DNA from 3 places in the Rummeliibacillus sp. G93 genome. Region 2 is predicted to be linked to each of the others. Evidence: a T-box and tRNA genes for the amino acid it is inferred to sense, from the RefSeq annotation. Region 2 holds a T-box; the other regions hold tRNA genes.

Region 1 (4,574 bases), 300 kb from region 2:
TGCCCGTACCGCAAACCGACACAGGTAGTCGAGGAGAGAATCCTAAGGTGAGCGAGAGAACTCTCGTTAAGGAACTCGGCAAAATGACCCCGTAACTTCGGGAGAAGGGGTGCTCTAGTAGGGTGCAAGCCCGAGAGAGCCGCAGTGAATAGGCCCAGGCGACTGTTTAGCAAAAACACAGGTCTCTGCAAAACCGTAAGGTGACGTATAGGGGCTGACGCCTGCCCGGTGCTGGAAGGTTAAGGGGATTGCTTAGCGCAAGCGAAGGTGAGAACCGAAGCCCCAGTAAACGGCGGCCGTAACTATAACGGTCCTAAGGTAGCGAAATTCCTTGTCGGGTAAGTTCCGACCCGCACGAAAGGCGTAACGATCTGGGCACTGTCTCAACGAGAGACTCGGTGAAATTATAGTACCTGTGAAGATGCAGGTTACCCGCGACAGGACGGAAAGACCCCGTGGAGCTTTACTGTAGCCTGATATTGAATTTTGGTACAGCTTGTACAGGATAGGTAGGAGCCATTGAAACCGGAGCGCCAGCTTCGGTGGAGGCGTCCTTGGGATACTACCCCAGCTGTATTGAAATTCTAACCCGTACCCCTGATCGGGGTAGGAGACAGTGTCAGGCGGACAGTTTGACTGGGGCGGTCGCCTCCTAAAGAGTAACGGAGGCGCCCAAAGGTTCCCTCAGAATGGTTGGAAATCATTCGTAGAGTGTAAAGGCACAAGGGAGCTTGACTGCGAGACCTACAAGTCGAGCAGGGTCGAAAGACGGGCTTAGTGATCCGGTGGTTCCGCATGGAAGGGCCATCGCTCAACGGATAAAAGCTACCCCGGGGATAACAGGCTTATCTCCCCCAAGAGTCCACATCGACGGGGAGGTTTGGCACCTCGATGTCGGCTCATCGCATCCTGGGGCTGTAGTCGGTCCCAAGGGTTGGGCTGTTCGCCCATTAAAGCGGTACGCGAGCTGGGTTCAGAACGTCGTGAGACAGTTCGGTCCCTATCCGTCGTGGGCGTAGGAAATTTGAGAGGAGCTGTCCTTAGTACGAGAGGACCGGGATGGACACACCGCTGGTGTACCAGTTGTTCTGCCAAGAGCATCGCTGGGTAGCTATGTGTGGACGGGATAAGTGCTGAAAGCATCTAAGCATGAAGCCCCCCTCAAGATGAGATTTCCCATTACGCAAGTAAGTAAGATCCCTCAAAGACGATGAGGTAGATAGGTTCGAGGTGGAAGTGTGGCGACACATGGAGCTGACGAATACTAATCGATCGAGGACTTAACCAAATTTCTTAAGAACCTTCAATTCACGTTTATCCAGTTTTGAAAGAACAAGAAATAGTTTTTTAAAAAAGTTGTTGACTTTTCTAGAAAACATGGTATAATAATTCTTGTCCTTAAATAAATAATAGGTCTAGTAATGATGGCAAAGAGGTCACACCCGTTCCCATGCCGAACACGGAAGTTAAGCTCTTTAGCGCCGATGGTAGTTGGGGGCTTCCCCCTGTGAGAGTAGGACGTTGCTAGGCTGTAATATGGAGGATTAGCTCAGCTGGGAGAGCATCTGCCTTACAAGCAGAGGGTCGGCGGTTCGATCCCGTCATCCTCCACCATATTTATTCGCCGGTGTAGCTCAGTTGGTAGAGCAACTGACTTGTAATCAGTAGGTCGAGGGTTCGACTCCTTTCGCCGGCACCACTTAAAATGAGTCATTAGCTCAGTTGGTAGAGCATCTGACTTTTAATCAGAGGGTCGTAGGTTCGAATCCTACATGACTCACCATTTTAATCACGCGGGTGTGGCGGAATTGGCAGACGCACTAGACTTAGGATCTAGCGCCGCAAGGCGTGGGGGTTCGACTCCCTTCACCCGCACCATTTTAAATTAAATATTGCCAGATTAACACAGCATATGCGGAAGTAGTTCAGTGGTAGAACATCACCTTGCCAAGGTGGGGGTCGCGGGTTCGAACCCCGTCTTCCGCTCCAAATATGCCGGGGTGGCGGAACTGGCAGACGCACAGGACTTAAAATCCTGCGGTAGGTGACTACCGTACCGGTTCGATTCCGGTCCTCGGCACCATTCTTATACAACAACATATTATTTACTATAAATGCGCCCATAGCTCAATTGGATAGAGCGTCTGACTACGGATCAGAAGGTTGTGGATTCGACTTCTGCTGGGCGCACCATTTCGGGAAGTAGCTCAGCTTGGTAGAGCACTTGGTTTGGGACCAAGGGGTCGCAGGTTCGAATCCTGTCTTCCCGACCATTTATACTATATATACATTGGGGCCTTAGCTCAGCTGGGAGAGCGCCTGCCTTGCACGCAGGAGGTCAGCGGTTCGATCCCGCTAGGCTCCACCAACATGAACCTTGAAAACTGAACAAGCAAGATGTTAATCATTTAAACTTACTAACAACTGTTAGTTTTAAAGACATCATCGTAAAGATGATGCGCTAGTGAAATTTTGAGCAATCAAACACTTTTATGGAGAGTTTGATCCTGGCTCAGGACGAACGCTGGCGGCGTGCCTAATACATGCAAGTCGAGCGAATGACGAGGAGCTTGCTCCTCTGATTTAGCGGCGGACGGGTGAGTAACACGTGGGCAACCTGCCCTGCAGACTGGGATAACTTCGGGAAACCGGAGCTAATACCGGATAATCCATTTTACTTCATGGTGAAATGTTGAAAGGCGCTTTCGCGCCACTGCAGGATGGGCCCGCGGTGCATTAGCTAGTTGGTGGGGTAACGGCCTACCAAGGCGACGATGCATAGCCGACCTGAGAGGGTGATCGGCCACATTGGGACTGAGACACGGCCCAAACTCCTACGGGAGGCAGCAGTAGGGAATCTTCCACAATGGACGAAAGTCTGATGGAGCAACGCCGCGTGAGTGATGAAGGTTTTCGGATCGTAAAACTCTGTTGTAAGGGAAGAACAAGTACGTTAGGAAATGAACGTACCTTGACGGTACCTTATTAGAAAGCCACGGCTAACTACGTGCCAGCAGCCGCGGTAATACGTAGGTGGCAAGCGTTGTCCGGATTTATTGGGCGTAAAGCGCGCGCAGGTGGTTTCTTAAGTCTGATGTGAAATCTCGCGGCTCAACCGCGAGCGGTCATTGGAAACTGGGGAACTTGAGTGCAGAAGAGGATAGTGGAATTCCAAGTGTAGCGGTGAAATGCGTAGAGATTTGGAGGAACACCAGTGGCGAAGGCGACTGTCTGGTCTGTAACTGACACTGAGGCGCGAAAGCGTGGGGAGCAAACAGGATTAGATACCCTGGTAGTCCACGCCGTAAACGATGAGTGCTAAGTGTTAGGGGGTTTCCGCCCCTTAGTGCTGCAGCTAACGCATTAAGCACTCCGCCTGGGGAGTACGACCGCAAGGTTGAAACTCAAAGGAATTGACGGGGGCCCGCACAAGCGGTGGAGCATGTGGTTTAATTCGAAGCAACGCGAAGAACCTTACCAGGTCTTGACATCCCAGTGACCGCTCTAGAGATAGAGTTTTCCCTTCGGGGACATTGGTGACAGGTGGTGCATGGTTGTCGTCAGCTCGTGTCGTGAGATGTTGGGTTAAGTCCCGCAACGAGCGCAACCCTTGATCTTAGTTGCCATCATTTAGTTGGGCACTCTAAGGTGACTGCCGGTGACAAACCGGAGGAAGGTGGGGATGACGTCAAATCATCATGCCCCTTATGACCTGGGCTACACACGTGCTACAATGGACGGTACAAAGAGTCGCAAACTCGCGAGAGCAAGCTAATCTCATAAAACCGTTCTCAGTTCGGATTGTAGGCTGCAACTCGCCTACATGAAGCCGGAATCGCTAGTAATCGCGGATCAGCATGCCGCGGTGAATACGTTCCCGGGCCTTGTACACACCGCCCGTCACACCACGAGAGTTTGTAACACCCGAAGTCGGTGAGGTAACCTTTTGGGGCCAGCCGCCGAAGGTGGGATAGATGATTGGGGTGAAGTCGTAACAAGGTAGCCGTATCGGAAGGTGCGGCTGGATCACCTCCTTTCTAAGGAATTTAACGGAATACAGACTTCGTCTGTAGGATTAACATCTTGCTGTTCAGTTTTGAGGGTTCATACTCTCAAAATCTTGTTCTTTGAAAACTGGATAAAACGACATTGAAGAAATTCTTAAGTAACACATTTATTAAGTTTTAAATTTTTTAGGCTTAATAACTTAAAGGCTTTTATAAGCCAACGGTTAAGTTATTAAGGGCGCATGGCGGATGCCTTGGCACTAGAAGCCGATGAAGGACGGCACTAACACCGATATGCTTCGGGGAGCTGTAAGTAAGCTTTGATCCGGAGATTTCCGAATGGGGAAACCCTCTATCCGTAATGGGGTAGAATCTTGACGTGAATTCATAGCGTCTTGATGGCAGACTCAGGGAACTGAAACATCTAAGTACCTGAAGGAAGAGAAAGAAAATTCGATTCCCTTAGTAGCGGCGAGCGAAATGGGAAGAGCCCAAACCAAGAGGCTTGCCTCTTGGGGTTGTAGGACACTCTATACGGAGTTACAAAGGAATGCGTTAGGCGAAGCG
Region 2 (4,574 bases):
GGTAAGGCAATGAATGTTAGTGAAGTGTTTCATGATATTGAAGGGAAATAGTTGCGATTTTTCGGAGGCGAGCGGTAGCCCACTTTAATATTTATTTCCACTTCAATAAAATTATTCATCAAAATCTCAATGAATTACTTCTGTTTTTCATGTGCCCTGCTTCTGCTGCGGGTCTCTTATTTAATCCAATAATTCTTTTGCTAATAGCGTGTAGCTTTGTTTTCGGCTTTCGATGCTGAATTGGTTACAATTGAACATCGCTTCGTCAAATCCATATTGCTCTTGATCTCGACGAATAATATCGCCTACTTCCTTCGGTGTGCCGACTAGATGCAATTTGCGATTTTCTTCAATCATCATTTTGTCCATTTCAGTTAATGGATAGTCTTTTGCTTCTTCTGGTGATAAGGTTTGTATTAAGTTGCCTTGCATCAGCTGTAGTCTAGAAATATCAATCGGCATTGCTAAGAATTCTGCTTCTTCTTTTGTTTCCGCTACAGTTGTCGCATATGTCACCAGAATTTCTGGTGTTTCCATAAAGTATGAAGGCTCGAAATTAGCGCGATATGTGTCGAAGATTTCTCTCGTCATTCCACCATTGAAGAATTGAGCAAAGGAGTAACCCATTCCCATGCGACCTGCTCGTACGGCACTATTACCAGTCGAGCCTAATAGCCATGCTTCAGGAAGTTCCACGCGCGCTGGTGTTGCCACAACTGAATCATAGACAGAGATGCCTGGTTTTTGATCGTTCATCAACTTAAGTGTTGTTTCAATTTCTTTATATTGATCCGTCATCTCAGGTCGTTTACCTTTTGCCATCGCATAAATAGCATAAGTATCCCCGCCTGGTGCGCGTCCAACGCCAAAGTCGATGCGGCCAGGTGACAGTGCGCTTAATGTTTTGAACACTTCCGCTACTTTTAATGGTGAGTAATGCATCATCATGATGCCGCCTGTGCCGATACGAATACGGTTTGTTTTAGCAGCCAAGTGAGCCGCTGTTACTTCAGGCGCAGAGCTTGCAAGCGATTGCCCGTTATGATGCTCCGCCATCCACATACGGTGATAGCCTAGCTCTTCACCAAGAATCGCCAATGTTTCGCTGTTTTTTAAAGCCTGTGCCGGTTTAGCCCCTTTTGGTATCGGCGCTTGATCTAGAATAGAGAGTCTCATGTTACTCATCCTTCCCTTTTTTCATCTATCTGTGTAAATGTGATATTTATACGTCATAATGCTAGCGGAAGTTTAATGGGATGTAAAATGATTGGATTGGCGAGGAAGTTAAGTCAATAAATTGTTCATAATTAAAATAGGTGTTGCTAAATAGTAATAATTATCATAATATATATAATAATTTAATTCTTGATGAAGAAGCGCTGATAAGGACATGAATTGCTTTTACGGTTTACAGAGAGGGAAGTCTTGCTGAAATCTTCCTAACGCAGGAGAGTAATTTACCACCTTTGAGCTGTATCGGGGAATCTAGTATCCGATACCGTCTATGCTACGTTACAGCACCAAAGCCATAAGTTGTATCTAACTTATGGGAAGTTGGGTGGAACCACGGGTTAAAACGTACTCGTCCCTTTATTAGGGATGCGTGCGTTTTTTTGTATTTAACAGGATTCCATTGATTGAAATAAAAATTAAAAGCGATGATGAGGACATGAATTATTTTTACGGTTTACAGAGAGGGAAGTTTTGCTGAAATCTTCCTAGCTTAGGAAAATAATTTACCACCTTTGAGCTGTATTGGGGAATGTAGTATCCAATACCGTCTATGCTACGTTACAGCACCAGAGCCATAGGCTATTCTTTAGCGTATGGAAAGTTGGGTGGAACCACGGGTTAACAACACACTCGTCCCTTGTTTAGGGATGCGTGTGTTTTTTTATTATAAAAAAGGAGTGTTTAACATGATGAATGATCAATTTATACAAATTCAATTTCCAGATGGCAAACAACAGCAATATGAGCGAGGCGTAACACTAACTGATATTGCCCACTCCATTAGCCCAAGTCTTTCTAAAAAGACAATTGTCGGTTATGTAAATGGGATACCTACAGATGTAGGATGCCAGATTACAGAAGATGCACAGATTTCCTTATATGATGCAGCTTCAAAAGAAGGAATAGCAGTGGTTCTCCATTCAACAGCCCACTTATTGGCACACGCATTAAAACGTATATATCCTTCTATTCATTTTGGAGTTGGCCCTGTCATTGAAGATGGTTTTTTTTATGATGTGGAGCTAGATTCCCCTATCACTCCAAGTGATTTACCTCAAATAGAAAAGGTTATGAAACAAATCATTAATGAAAACGTGGAGATAAAACGAAAGGAAGTTTCACGCGAGAAAGCAAAACAGTTATTTGCGCATGATCCATTAAAACTTGAGTTGTTAGAAGACATTCCACAGGATGAAACAGTTACTGTTTATGAACAGGGTGACTTTTATGATTTATGCCGGGGTCCTCATATACCTTCTACAGGTAAGATCCAGCATTTTAAATTAACAAAAGTGTCTGGGGCATATTGGCGAGGCGATAGTAATAATAAAATGCTTCAACGCATCTATGGTGTCGCTTTTGCAACAAAGGATGAGCTACGTGACTATTTCGTCTTTCTAGAGGAAGCGGAAAAGCGAAATCACCGTAAACTTGGAAAAGAACTTGAGTTATTCATGTTCTCAGAGGAAGCACCCGGCATGCCTTTCTATCTGGCAAATGGCCAGATTATACGGAATGAGCTCGAGTCCTTTTTACGAAATTTACAGGCTAAGTATGATTATAAAGAGGTGCGGACTCCACTCATGATGAATCAGAGATTGTGGGAGCAATCTGGTCACTGGGATCACTACAAAGAAAATATGTACTTTACACAGGTTGATGAACAAAACTTTGCCTTAAAACCGATGAACTGTCCCGGACATATGCTCATCTTTAAAAATGAACGACATTCCTATCGTGATTTGCCTATTCGCATGGCGGAATTCGGGCAAGTTCATCGACATGAATTCAGCGGTGCCTTAAATGGTTTATTACGTGTTAGATCATTTTGCCAGGATGATGCTCATATTTTCGTTACACCAGAACAGATTGAAGATGAAATTACTCTTGCGTTAAAAATCATCGACCATGTGTATAAAGTATTCGGATTTGAATATGAAATTGAATTATCGACACGCCCAGAGGATTCAATGGGCAGCGAGGAACTTTGGAATCGGGCTGAAACAGCTTTAGAAAACGTACTAAATAACTTGGGGTATCCTTACAAAATCAATGAGGGCGATGGTGCCTTTTATGGCCCCAAAATTGATATTCATATAAAAGATGCCATTCAACGCAGCCATCAATGTGCTACAGTGCAGCTCGACTTCCAGCTACCAGAGAAGTTTGATTTAACATATATAGACAAACAAAATGAAAAAGCTCGTCCGGTGGTCATTCATCGCGCAGTATTCGGTTCCATCGATCGTTTCTTAGGCATTTTAATTGAACATTTTGCAGGAGCCTTCCCTGTTTGGCTCGCTCCTACACAGGTACAAATTGTTCCCGTCTCTCAGGTTCACCTAGATTATTGCTTCAAAGTCCAATCTCAGCTGAGACAATTAGGGGTACGAGTTAAAATTGACGATGACGAAGAAAAATTAGGATATAAAATAAGAAGAGCACAGATGCAAAAGATTCCTTATATTATTGTGCTTGGTGATGAAGAGTTAAAAGAAAACGCAGTAAATGTTCGGAAGCACGGAGAAAAACAATCAATCAGTATACCATTTAAGGATTTTAAAGAGAATATTGTAAAGCAAATAAATGAACGCAGCATTTAAAACCTTATATTGGTCCTCCCCTTTTTAATTTACTTATTTATATTTTTAATGACAGCCATTTCTTTTCCAAAGCGATCTCCATAATCAATAAACCCTAAGCTTGCATATAGATGATGGGCTTCTTTGTTCTCTGGATTGTAACCCACAATAATTTTTTTGGCATTTGGCAGCTTGCTCATTTCTAAAATCATTAACTGTGTTGCAGCTTTTCCTATGCCTCTACCCTGATAATTTTTATCGATCATTATACGGTATACCCAATATCCATCAAGCTCTTCTCTCACCGTATTATACATAAGAAAACCGACTACTTTTTCTTCATAATAAATCGCGAAAGGCTTTAATGATATTTCAAACTTAGATTGGGCAATTGAAATAGCATTCGACTCAATATACTTTGTTTGGCTCTCTGATATTTCAAGCGCACAACACTCATACCAGTTCTCTTCATTTAATTCGTTAATTTCTACACTACTTGTACGCATAACATTCCCCTTTCAAATTGAGGGGAAACGCTAAGTTACCGTTGCAAATTAGGCGTTATCCCCTTTGAGTTCTTACCAGTTCTATTGTTTTTCATAATGAACGCCTCCTTTAATATCTGCTCTTTTTTAAATTATTTTCAGACCTTTTAATTATATCATAGCTAACTTTCCATATTGATAAATTTCAAAATGATAATCACTTTTAACTGCGACTGAACAAAATGAAAAAAAGGAAATATGATCAAAACGAATT
Region 3 (4,574 bases), 590 kb from region 2:
TCCGGAAAAGCCAGGTTGAGAATTTCCGATTGAGATCAAACGTATGTAAATTAGTATAGGCCCGTATAAAAGCTTCTTGCGCAATATCTTCTGCTTCATGCTGATTATTAAGCATACGATAACATATTTGGTAGACCTTCTGTTGATAGAGGCTTACAATTTCGGAATACGCATGCTGGTCACCTTTCAGCACTTGCTTTATTCTTTTGTTCGTGATCGAGTCCATGTGAATTCCCCTCCGCCATGCGGCTACATACTATACGTATCGCAGTATTGTTTGGTTTCATTTTTTCATCATTAAATTTTATCAGCTAACGTGTTTCCATCATAAAACTTATAGGACATGTGATGATTAGATAATAAACCTACAGTCCAAAAACTCTTGAAATTAGCAAATAGTTTCATAGGGTCTCTTATCATTCCACCTAGATAAAAAAAATGATGTTTAGTAATCTTCTTTGATTGTTACATCACTTTATTATAACAAGAATCAGGAAGGAAATATCCAACATTTTTAATTTATGTTTTCCATTTTGTAAATTAAAATAAAAAAAAAATGGGCAGTCGCCCATTTTTATACTAGCTTTTCACCAAATAAAGAACCCATTAATGCTACCGCTACTTCAGCTGTTTGATTCTTTTCATCTAAAATAGGGTTTACTTCAACAAATTCTGCAGACGTAATAAGATTTGATTCATGCAACATTTCCATTGCTAAATGGCTTTCTCGATATGTAATACCGCCTGGAACTGGAGTCCCTACACCTGGTGTATAGATTGGATCAATACCGTCTAAATCAAGTGATAAATGAACACCATCTACATTTCTGTCCTTTAAGTAGTTGATTGCATCTTGCATAATATATGTCATGCCTAAACGATCAATTTCATGCATTGAATACACTTTAATGCCTTTTTCCCGGATAAGTTCTTTTTCGCCTTCATCCACTGAGCGTGCCCCAATGATAATGATGTTTTCTGGTTTCACTTTAGGTGCATAGTTTCTAATGTTTACTAAACTATCATGTCCCAAACCCATGCTTATAGCAAGTGGCATACCATGAATGTTACCTGATGGTGATGTATCGCTTGTATTCATATCTGCATGCGCATCATACCAAATAACACCTAAATTGCTATAGTGATCTGAGAGACCTGCTAAAGTACCAATGGCAATGCTGTGATCTCCGCCCAATACTAATGGGAAGTGTTCTTCTTTAACCATTTCATTCACTTTATTAGCTAGCTCTGTATTTGCTTTCAATACAGCTGATAAATTGCGTAGTTTTGTGTTTGGCTCTTCTTTTGCAGGTTCAATGACGATATTCCCCAAATCCTCTACCGTATGTCCAATCGTTTCTAAACGTTCATGCACGCCTGCGTAACGGATGGCGCTCGGCCCCATGTCTACACCCCTGCGTTGTTGACCTAAGTCCATTGGTACCCCAATCATTGTGATGTTTAATGATGTATTCATTATTAAATACCCCCTTTGTATTCTGCTAATATTGTAACCGCTTTTATAGGGATGGCTCAACGTCACATTTTTTTGTATGTTTATTCAAAAAGAAAACTGGAATACTAGAATCTATACTTATTTAGAAACAACAAAAAACCTTCTTCTAATAAAAGAAGAAGGTTTTATATAAGAAATGAGTCATGTAGGATTCGAACCTACGACCCTCTGATTAAAAGTCAGATGCTCTACCAACTGAGCTAATGACTCAAAATGGCTGGGGTACCTGGATTCGAACCAGGGCATGACGGAATCAAAATCCGTTGCCTTACCGCTTGGCTATACCCCAATAGATGGTGGAGGGGGGCAGATTCGAACTGCCGAACCCGAAGGAGCGGATTTACAGTCCGCCGCGTTTAGCCACTTCGCTACCCCTCCGACAAATGGTGGAGGATGACGGGATCGAACCGCCGACCCTCTGCTTGTAAGGCAGATGCTCTCCCAGCTGAGCTAATCCTCCACAATATTAGTTATATAAGATGGTGACCCCTACGGGATTCGAACCCGTGTTACCGCCGTGAAAGGGCGGTGTCTTAACCGCTTGACCAAGGGGCCATCCGCTTTATGTATATCTCTTTAACAAGACAAGAATTATTTTACCATACTAATTTATAAAAAGCAACAGTTTTAACCTAAAAAGTTTAACCTTTATAAATAAGCTTCCAACCGGGCTTGAACCGGTGACCTCTTCCTTACCATGGAAGCACTCTACCTACTGAGCTATGGAAGCATATATTAGATTATAACAACGCATTAATCCTAATGGCAAAGACATTTTTAATTGTAAATTGGATACAATCTTTTGTCAACAATATAATGAAAAACTATTTGATTACTTTAACTAAATAAATTATTTTTATATAGGATGAAGTCTATTACCTTCATTTAAACAATAAGTGATGATTAGAAAACTATCTCAAGGCTATTTATACGGCAACAAGCCTTCACATTTTATGTAATAAAAAAGACACTACTGATTGAATCAGCAGTGTCTTAATATGCCTAGCAACGTCCTACTCTCACAGGGGGAAGCCCCCAACTACCATCGGCGCTAAAGAGCTTAACTTCCGTGTTCGGCATGGGAACGGGTGTGACCTCTTTGCCATCATTACTAGACTTACGGCTTCCAATACACATCGCACTACTGCTCGTGTCTTGAAATCCTTCTTATTGAAAGAAAGTTGTTCTTTCAAAACTGGATAAACGTGAATTGAAGGTTCTTAAGAAATTTGGTTAAGTCCTCGATCGATTAGTATTCGTCAGCTCCATGTGTCGCCACACTTCCACCTCGAACCTATCTACCTCATCGTCTTTGAGGGATCTTACTTACTTGCGTAATGGGAAATCTCATCTTGAGGGGGGCTTCATGCTTAGATGCTTTCAGCACTTATCCCGTCCACACATAGCTACCCAGCGATGCTCTTGGCAGAACAACTGGTACACCAGCGGTGTGTCCATCCCGGTCCTCTCGTACTAAGGACAGCTCCTCTCAAATTTCCTACGCCCACGACGGATAGGGACCGAACTGTCTCACGACGTTCTGAACCCAGCTCGCGTACCGCTTTAATGGGCGAACAGCCCAACCCTTGGGACCGACTACAGCCCCAGGATGCGATGAGCCGACATCGAGGTGCCAAACCTCCCCGTCGATGTGGACTCTTGGGGGAGATAAGCCTGTTATCCCCGGGGTAGCTTTTATCCGTTGAGCGATGGCCCTTCCATGCGGAACCACCGGATCACTAAGCCCGTCTTTCGACCCTGCTCGACTTGTAGGTCTCGCAGTCAAGCTCCCTTGTGCCTTTACACTCTACGAATGATTTCCAACCATTCTGAGGGAACCTTTGGGCGCCTCCGTTACTCTTTAGGAGGCGACCGCCCCAGTCAAACTGTCCGCCTGACACTGTCTCCTACCCCGATCAGGGGTACGGGTTAGAATTTCAATACAGCTGGGGTAGTATCCCAAGGACGCCTCCACCGAAGCTGGCGCTCCGGTTTCAATGGCTCCTACCTATCCTGTACAAGCTGTACCAAAATTCAATATCAGGCTACAGTAAAGCTCCACGGGGTCTTTCCGTCCTGTCGCGGGTAACCTGCATCTTCACAGGTACTATAATTTCACCGAGTCTCTCGTTGAGACAGTGCCCAGATCGTTACGCCTTTCGTGCGGGTCGGAACTTACCCGACAAGGAATTTCGCTACCTTAGGACCGTTATAGTTACGGCCGCCGTTTACTGGGGCTTCGGTTCTCACCTTCGCTTGCGCTAAGCAATCCCCTTAACCTTCCAGCACCGGGCAGGCGTCAGCCCCTATACGTCACCTTACGGTTTTGCAGAGACCTGTGTTTTTGCTAAACAGTCGCCTGGGCCTATTCACTGCGGCTCTCTCGGGCTTGCACCCTACTAGAGCACCCCTTCTCCCGAAGTTACGGGGTCATTTTGCCGAGTTCCTTAACGAGAGTTCTCTCGCTCACCTTAGGATTCTCTCCTCGACTACCTGTGTCGGTTTGCGGTACGGGCACCTCCTGCCTCGCTAGAGGCTTTTCTTGGCAGTGTGAAATCAGGAACTTCGCTCTAAAGAGCTCGCCATCACAGCTCAACGTTATAGAGAGCGGATTTGCCTACTCTCACGCCTTACTGCTTGGACGCACATAACCAACAGTGCGCTTACCCTATCCTACTGCGTCCCCCCATTACTCAAATGGCAGGGAGGTGGTACAGGAATATCAACCTGTTATCCATCGCCTACGCCTGTCGGCCTCGGCTTAGGTCCCGACTAACCCTGAGAGGACGAGCCTTCCTCAGGAAACCTTAGTCATTCGGTGGATGGGATTCTCACCCATCTTTCGCTACTCATACCGGCATTCTCACTTCTAAGCGCTCCACCAGTCCTTCCGGTCTGACTTCACAGCACTTAGAACGCTCTCCTACCACAGACATCGTAGATGTCTATCCACAGCTTCGGTGAATTGTTTAGCCCCGATACATTTTCGGCGCAGCGTCACTCGACCAGTGAGCTATTACGCACTCTTTAAATGGTGGCTGCTTCTGAGCCAACATCC

The links. The T-box of region 2 lies ahead of thrS (threonine--tRNA ligase). A T-box ahead of a tRNA ligase gene usually reads a tRNA of that ligase, here a tRNA-Thr.
Region 1: it has a tRNA-Thr gene. The T-box ahead of thrS (threonine--tRNA ligase) is inferred to sense a tRNA for this amino acid. The anticodon was not compared.
Region 3: it has a tRNA-Thr gene. The T-box ahead of thrS (threonine--tRNA ligase) is inferred to sense a tRNA for this amino acid. The anticodon was not compared.

What each region holds. Positions count from the first base shown of each region.
Region 1 is NZ_CP097314.1:84,799-89,372, forward strand. It holds rRNA gene M2M59_RS00410 (23S ribosomal RNA) at 1-1,288, shown strand, start outside; rRNA gene rrf (5S ribosomal RNA) at 1,415-1,530, shown strand; tRNA gene M2M59_RS00420 (tRNA-Val) at 1,539-1,614, shown strand; tRNA gene M2M59_RS00425 (tRNA-Thr) at 1,624-1,699, shown strand; tRNA gene M2M59_RS00430 (tRNA-Lys) at 1,708-1,783, shown strand; tRNA gene M2M59_RS00435 (tRNA-Leu) at 1,794-1,878, shown strand; tRNA gene M2M59_RS00440 (tRNA-Gly) at 1,915-1,989, shown strand; tRNA gene M2M59_RS00445 (tRNA-Leu) at 1,995-2,083, shown strand; tRNA gene M2M59_RS00450 (tRNA-Arg) at 2,117-2,193, shown strand; tRNA gene M2M59_RS00455 (tRNA-Pro) at 2,197-2,273, shown strand; tRNA gene M2M59_RS00460 (tRNA-Ala) at 2,293-2,368, shown strand; rRNA gene M2M59_RS00465 (16S ribosomal RNA) at 2,490-4,037, shown strand; rRNA gene M2M59_RS00470 (23S ribosomal RNA) at 4,230-4,574, shown strand, end outside.
Region 2 is NZ_CP097314.1:388,480-393,053, reverse strand. It holds gene M2M59_RS02000 (LLM class flavin-dependent oxidoreductase) at 181-1,176, opposite strand; T-box leader at 1,371-1,593, shown strand; T-box leader at 1,650-1,874, shown strand; gene thrS (threonine--tRNA ligase) at 1,923-3,836, shown strand; gene M2M59_RS01990 (GNAT family N-acetyltransferase) at 3,866-4,321, opposite strand.
Region 3 is NZ_CP097314.1:3,046,555-3,051,128, forward strand. It holds gene sigW (RNA polymerase sigma factor SigW) at 1-226, opposite strand, end outside; gene rocF (arginase) at 575-1,477, opposite strand; tRNA gene M2M59_RS15405 (tRNA-Lys) at 1,654-1,726, opposite strand; tRNA gene M2M59_RS15410 (tRNA-Gln) at 1,731-1,805, opposite strand; tRNA gene M2M59_RS15415 (tRNA-Tyr) at 1,811-1,894, opposite strand; tRNA gene M2M59_RS15420 (tRNA-Val) at 1,901-1,976, opposite strand; tRNA gene M2M59_RS15425 (tRNA-Glu) at 1,997-2,071, opposite strand; tRNA gene M2M59_RS15430 (tRNA-Thr) at 2,174-2,246, opposite strand; rRNA gene rrf (5S ribosomal RNA) at 2,517-2,632, opposite strand; rRNA gene M2M59_RS15440 (23S ribosomal RNA) at 2,746-4,574, opposite strand, start outside.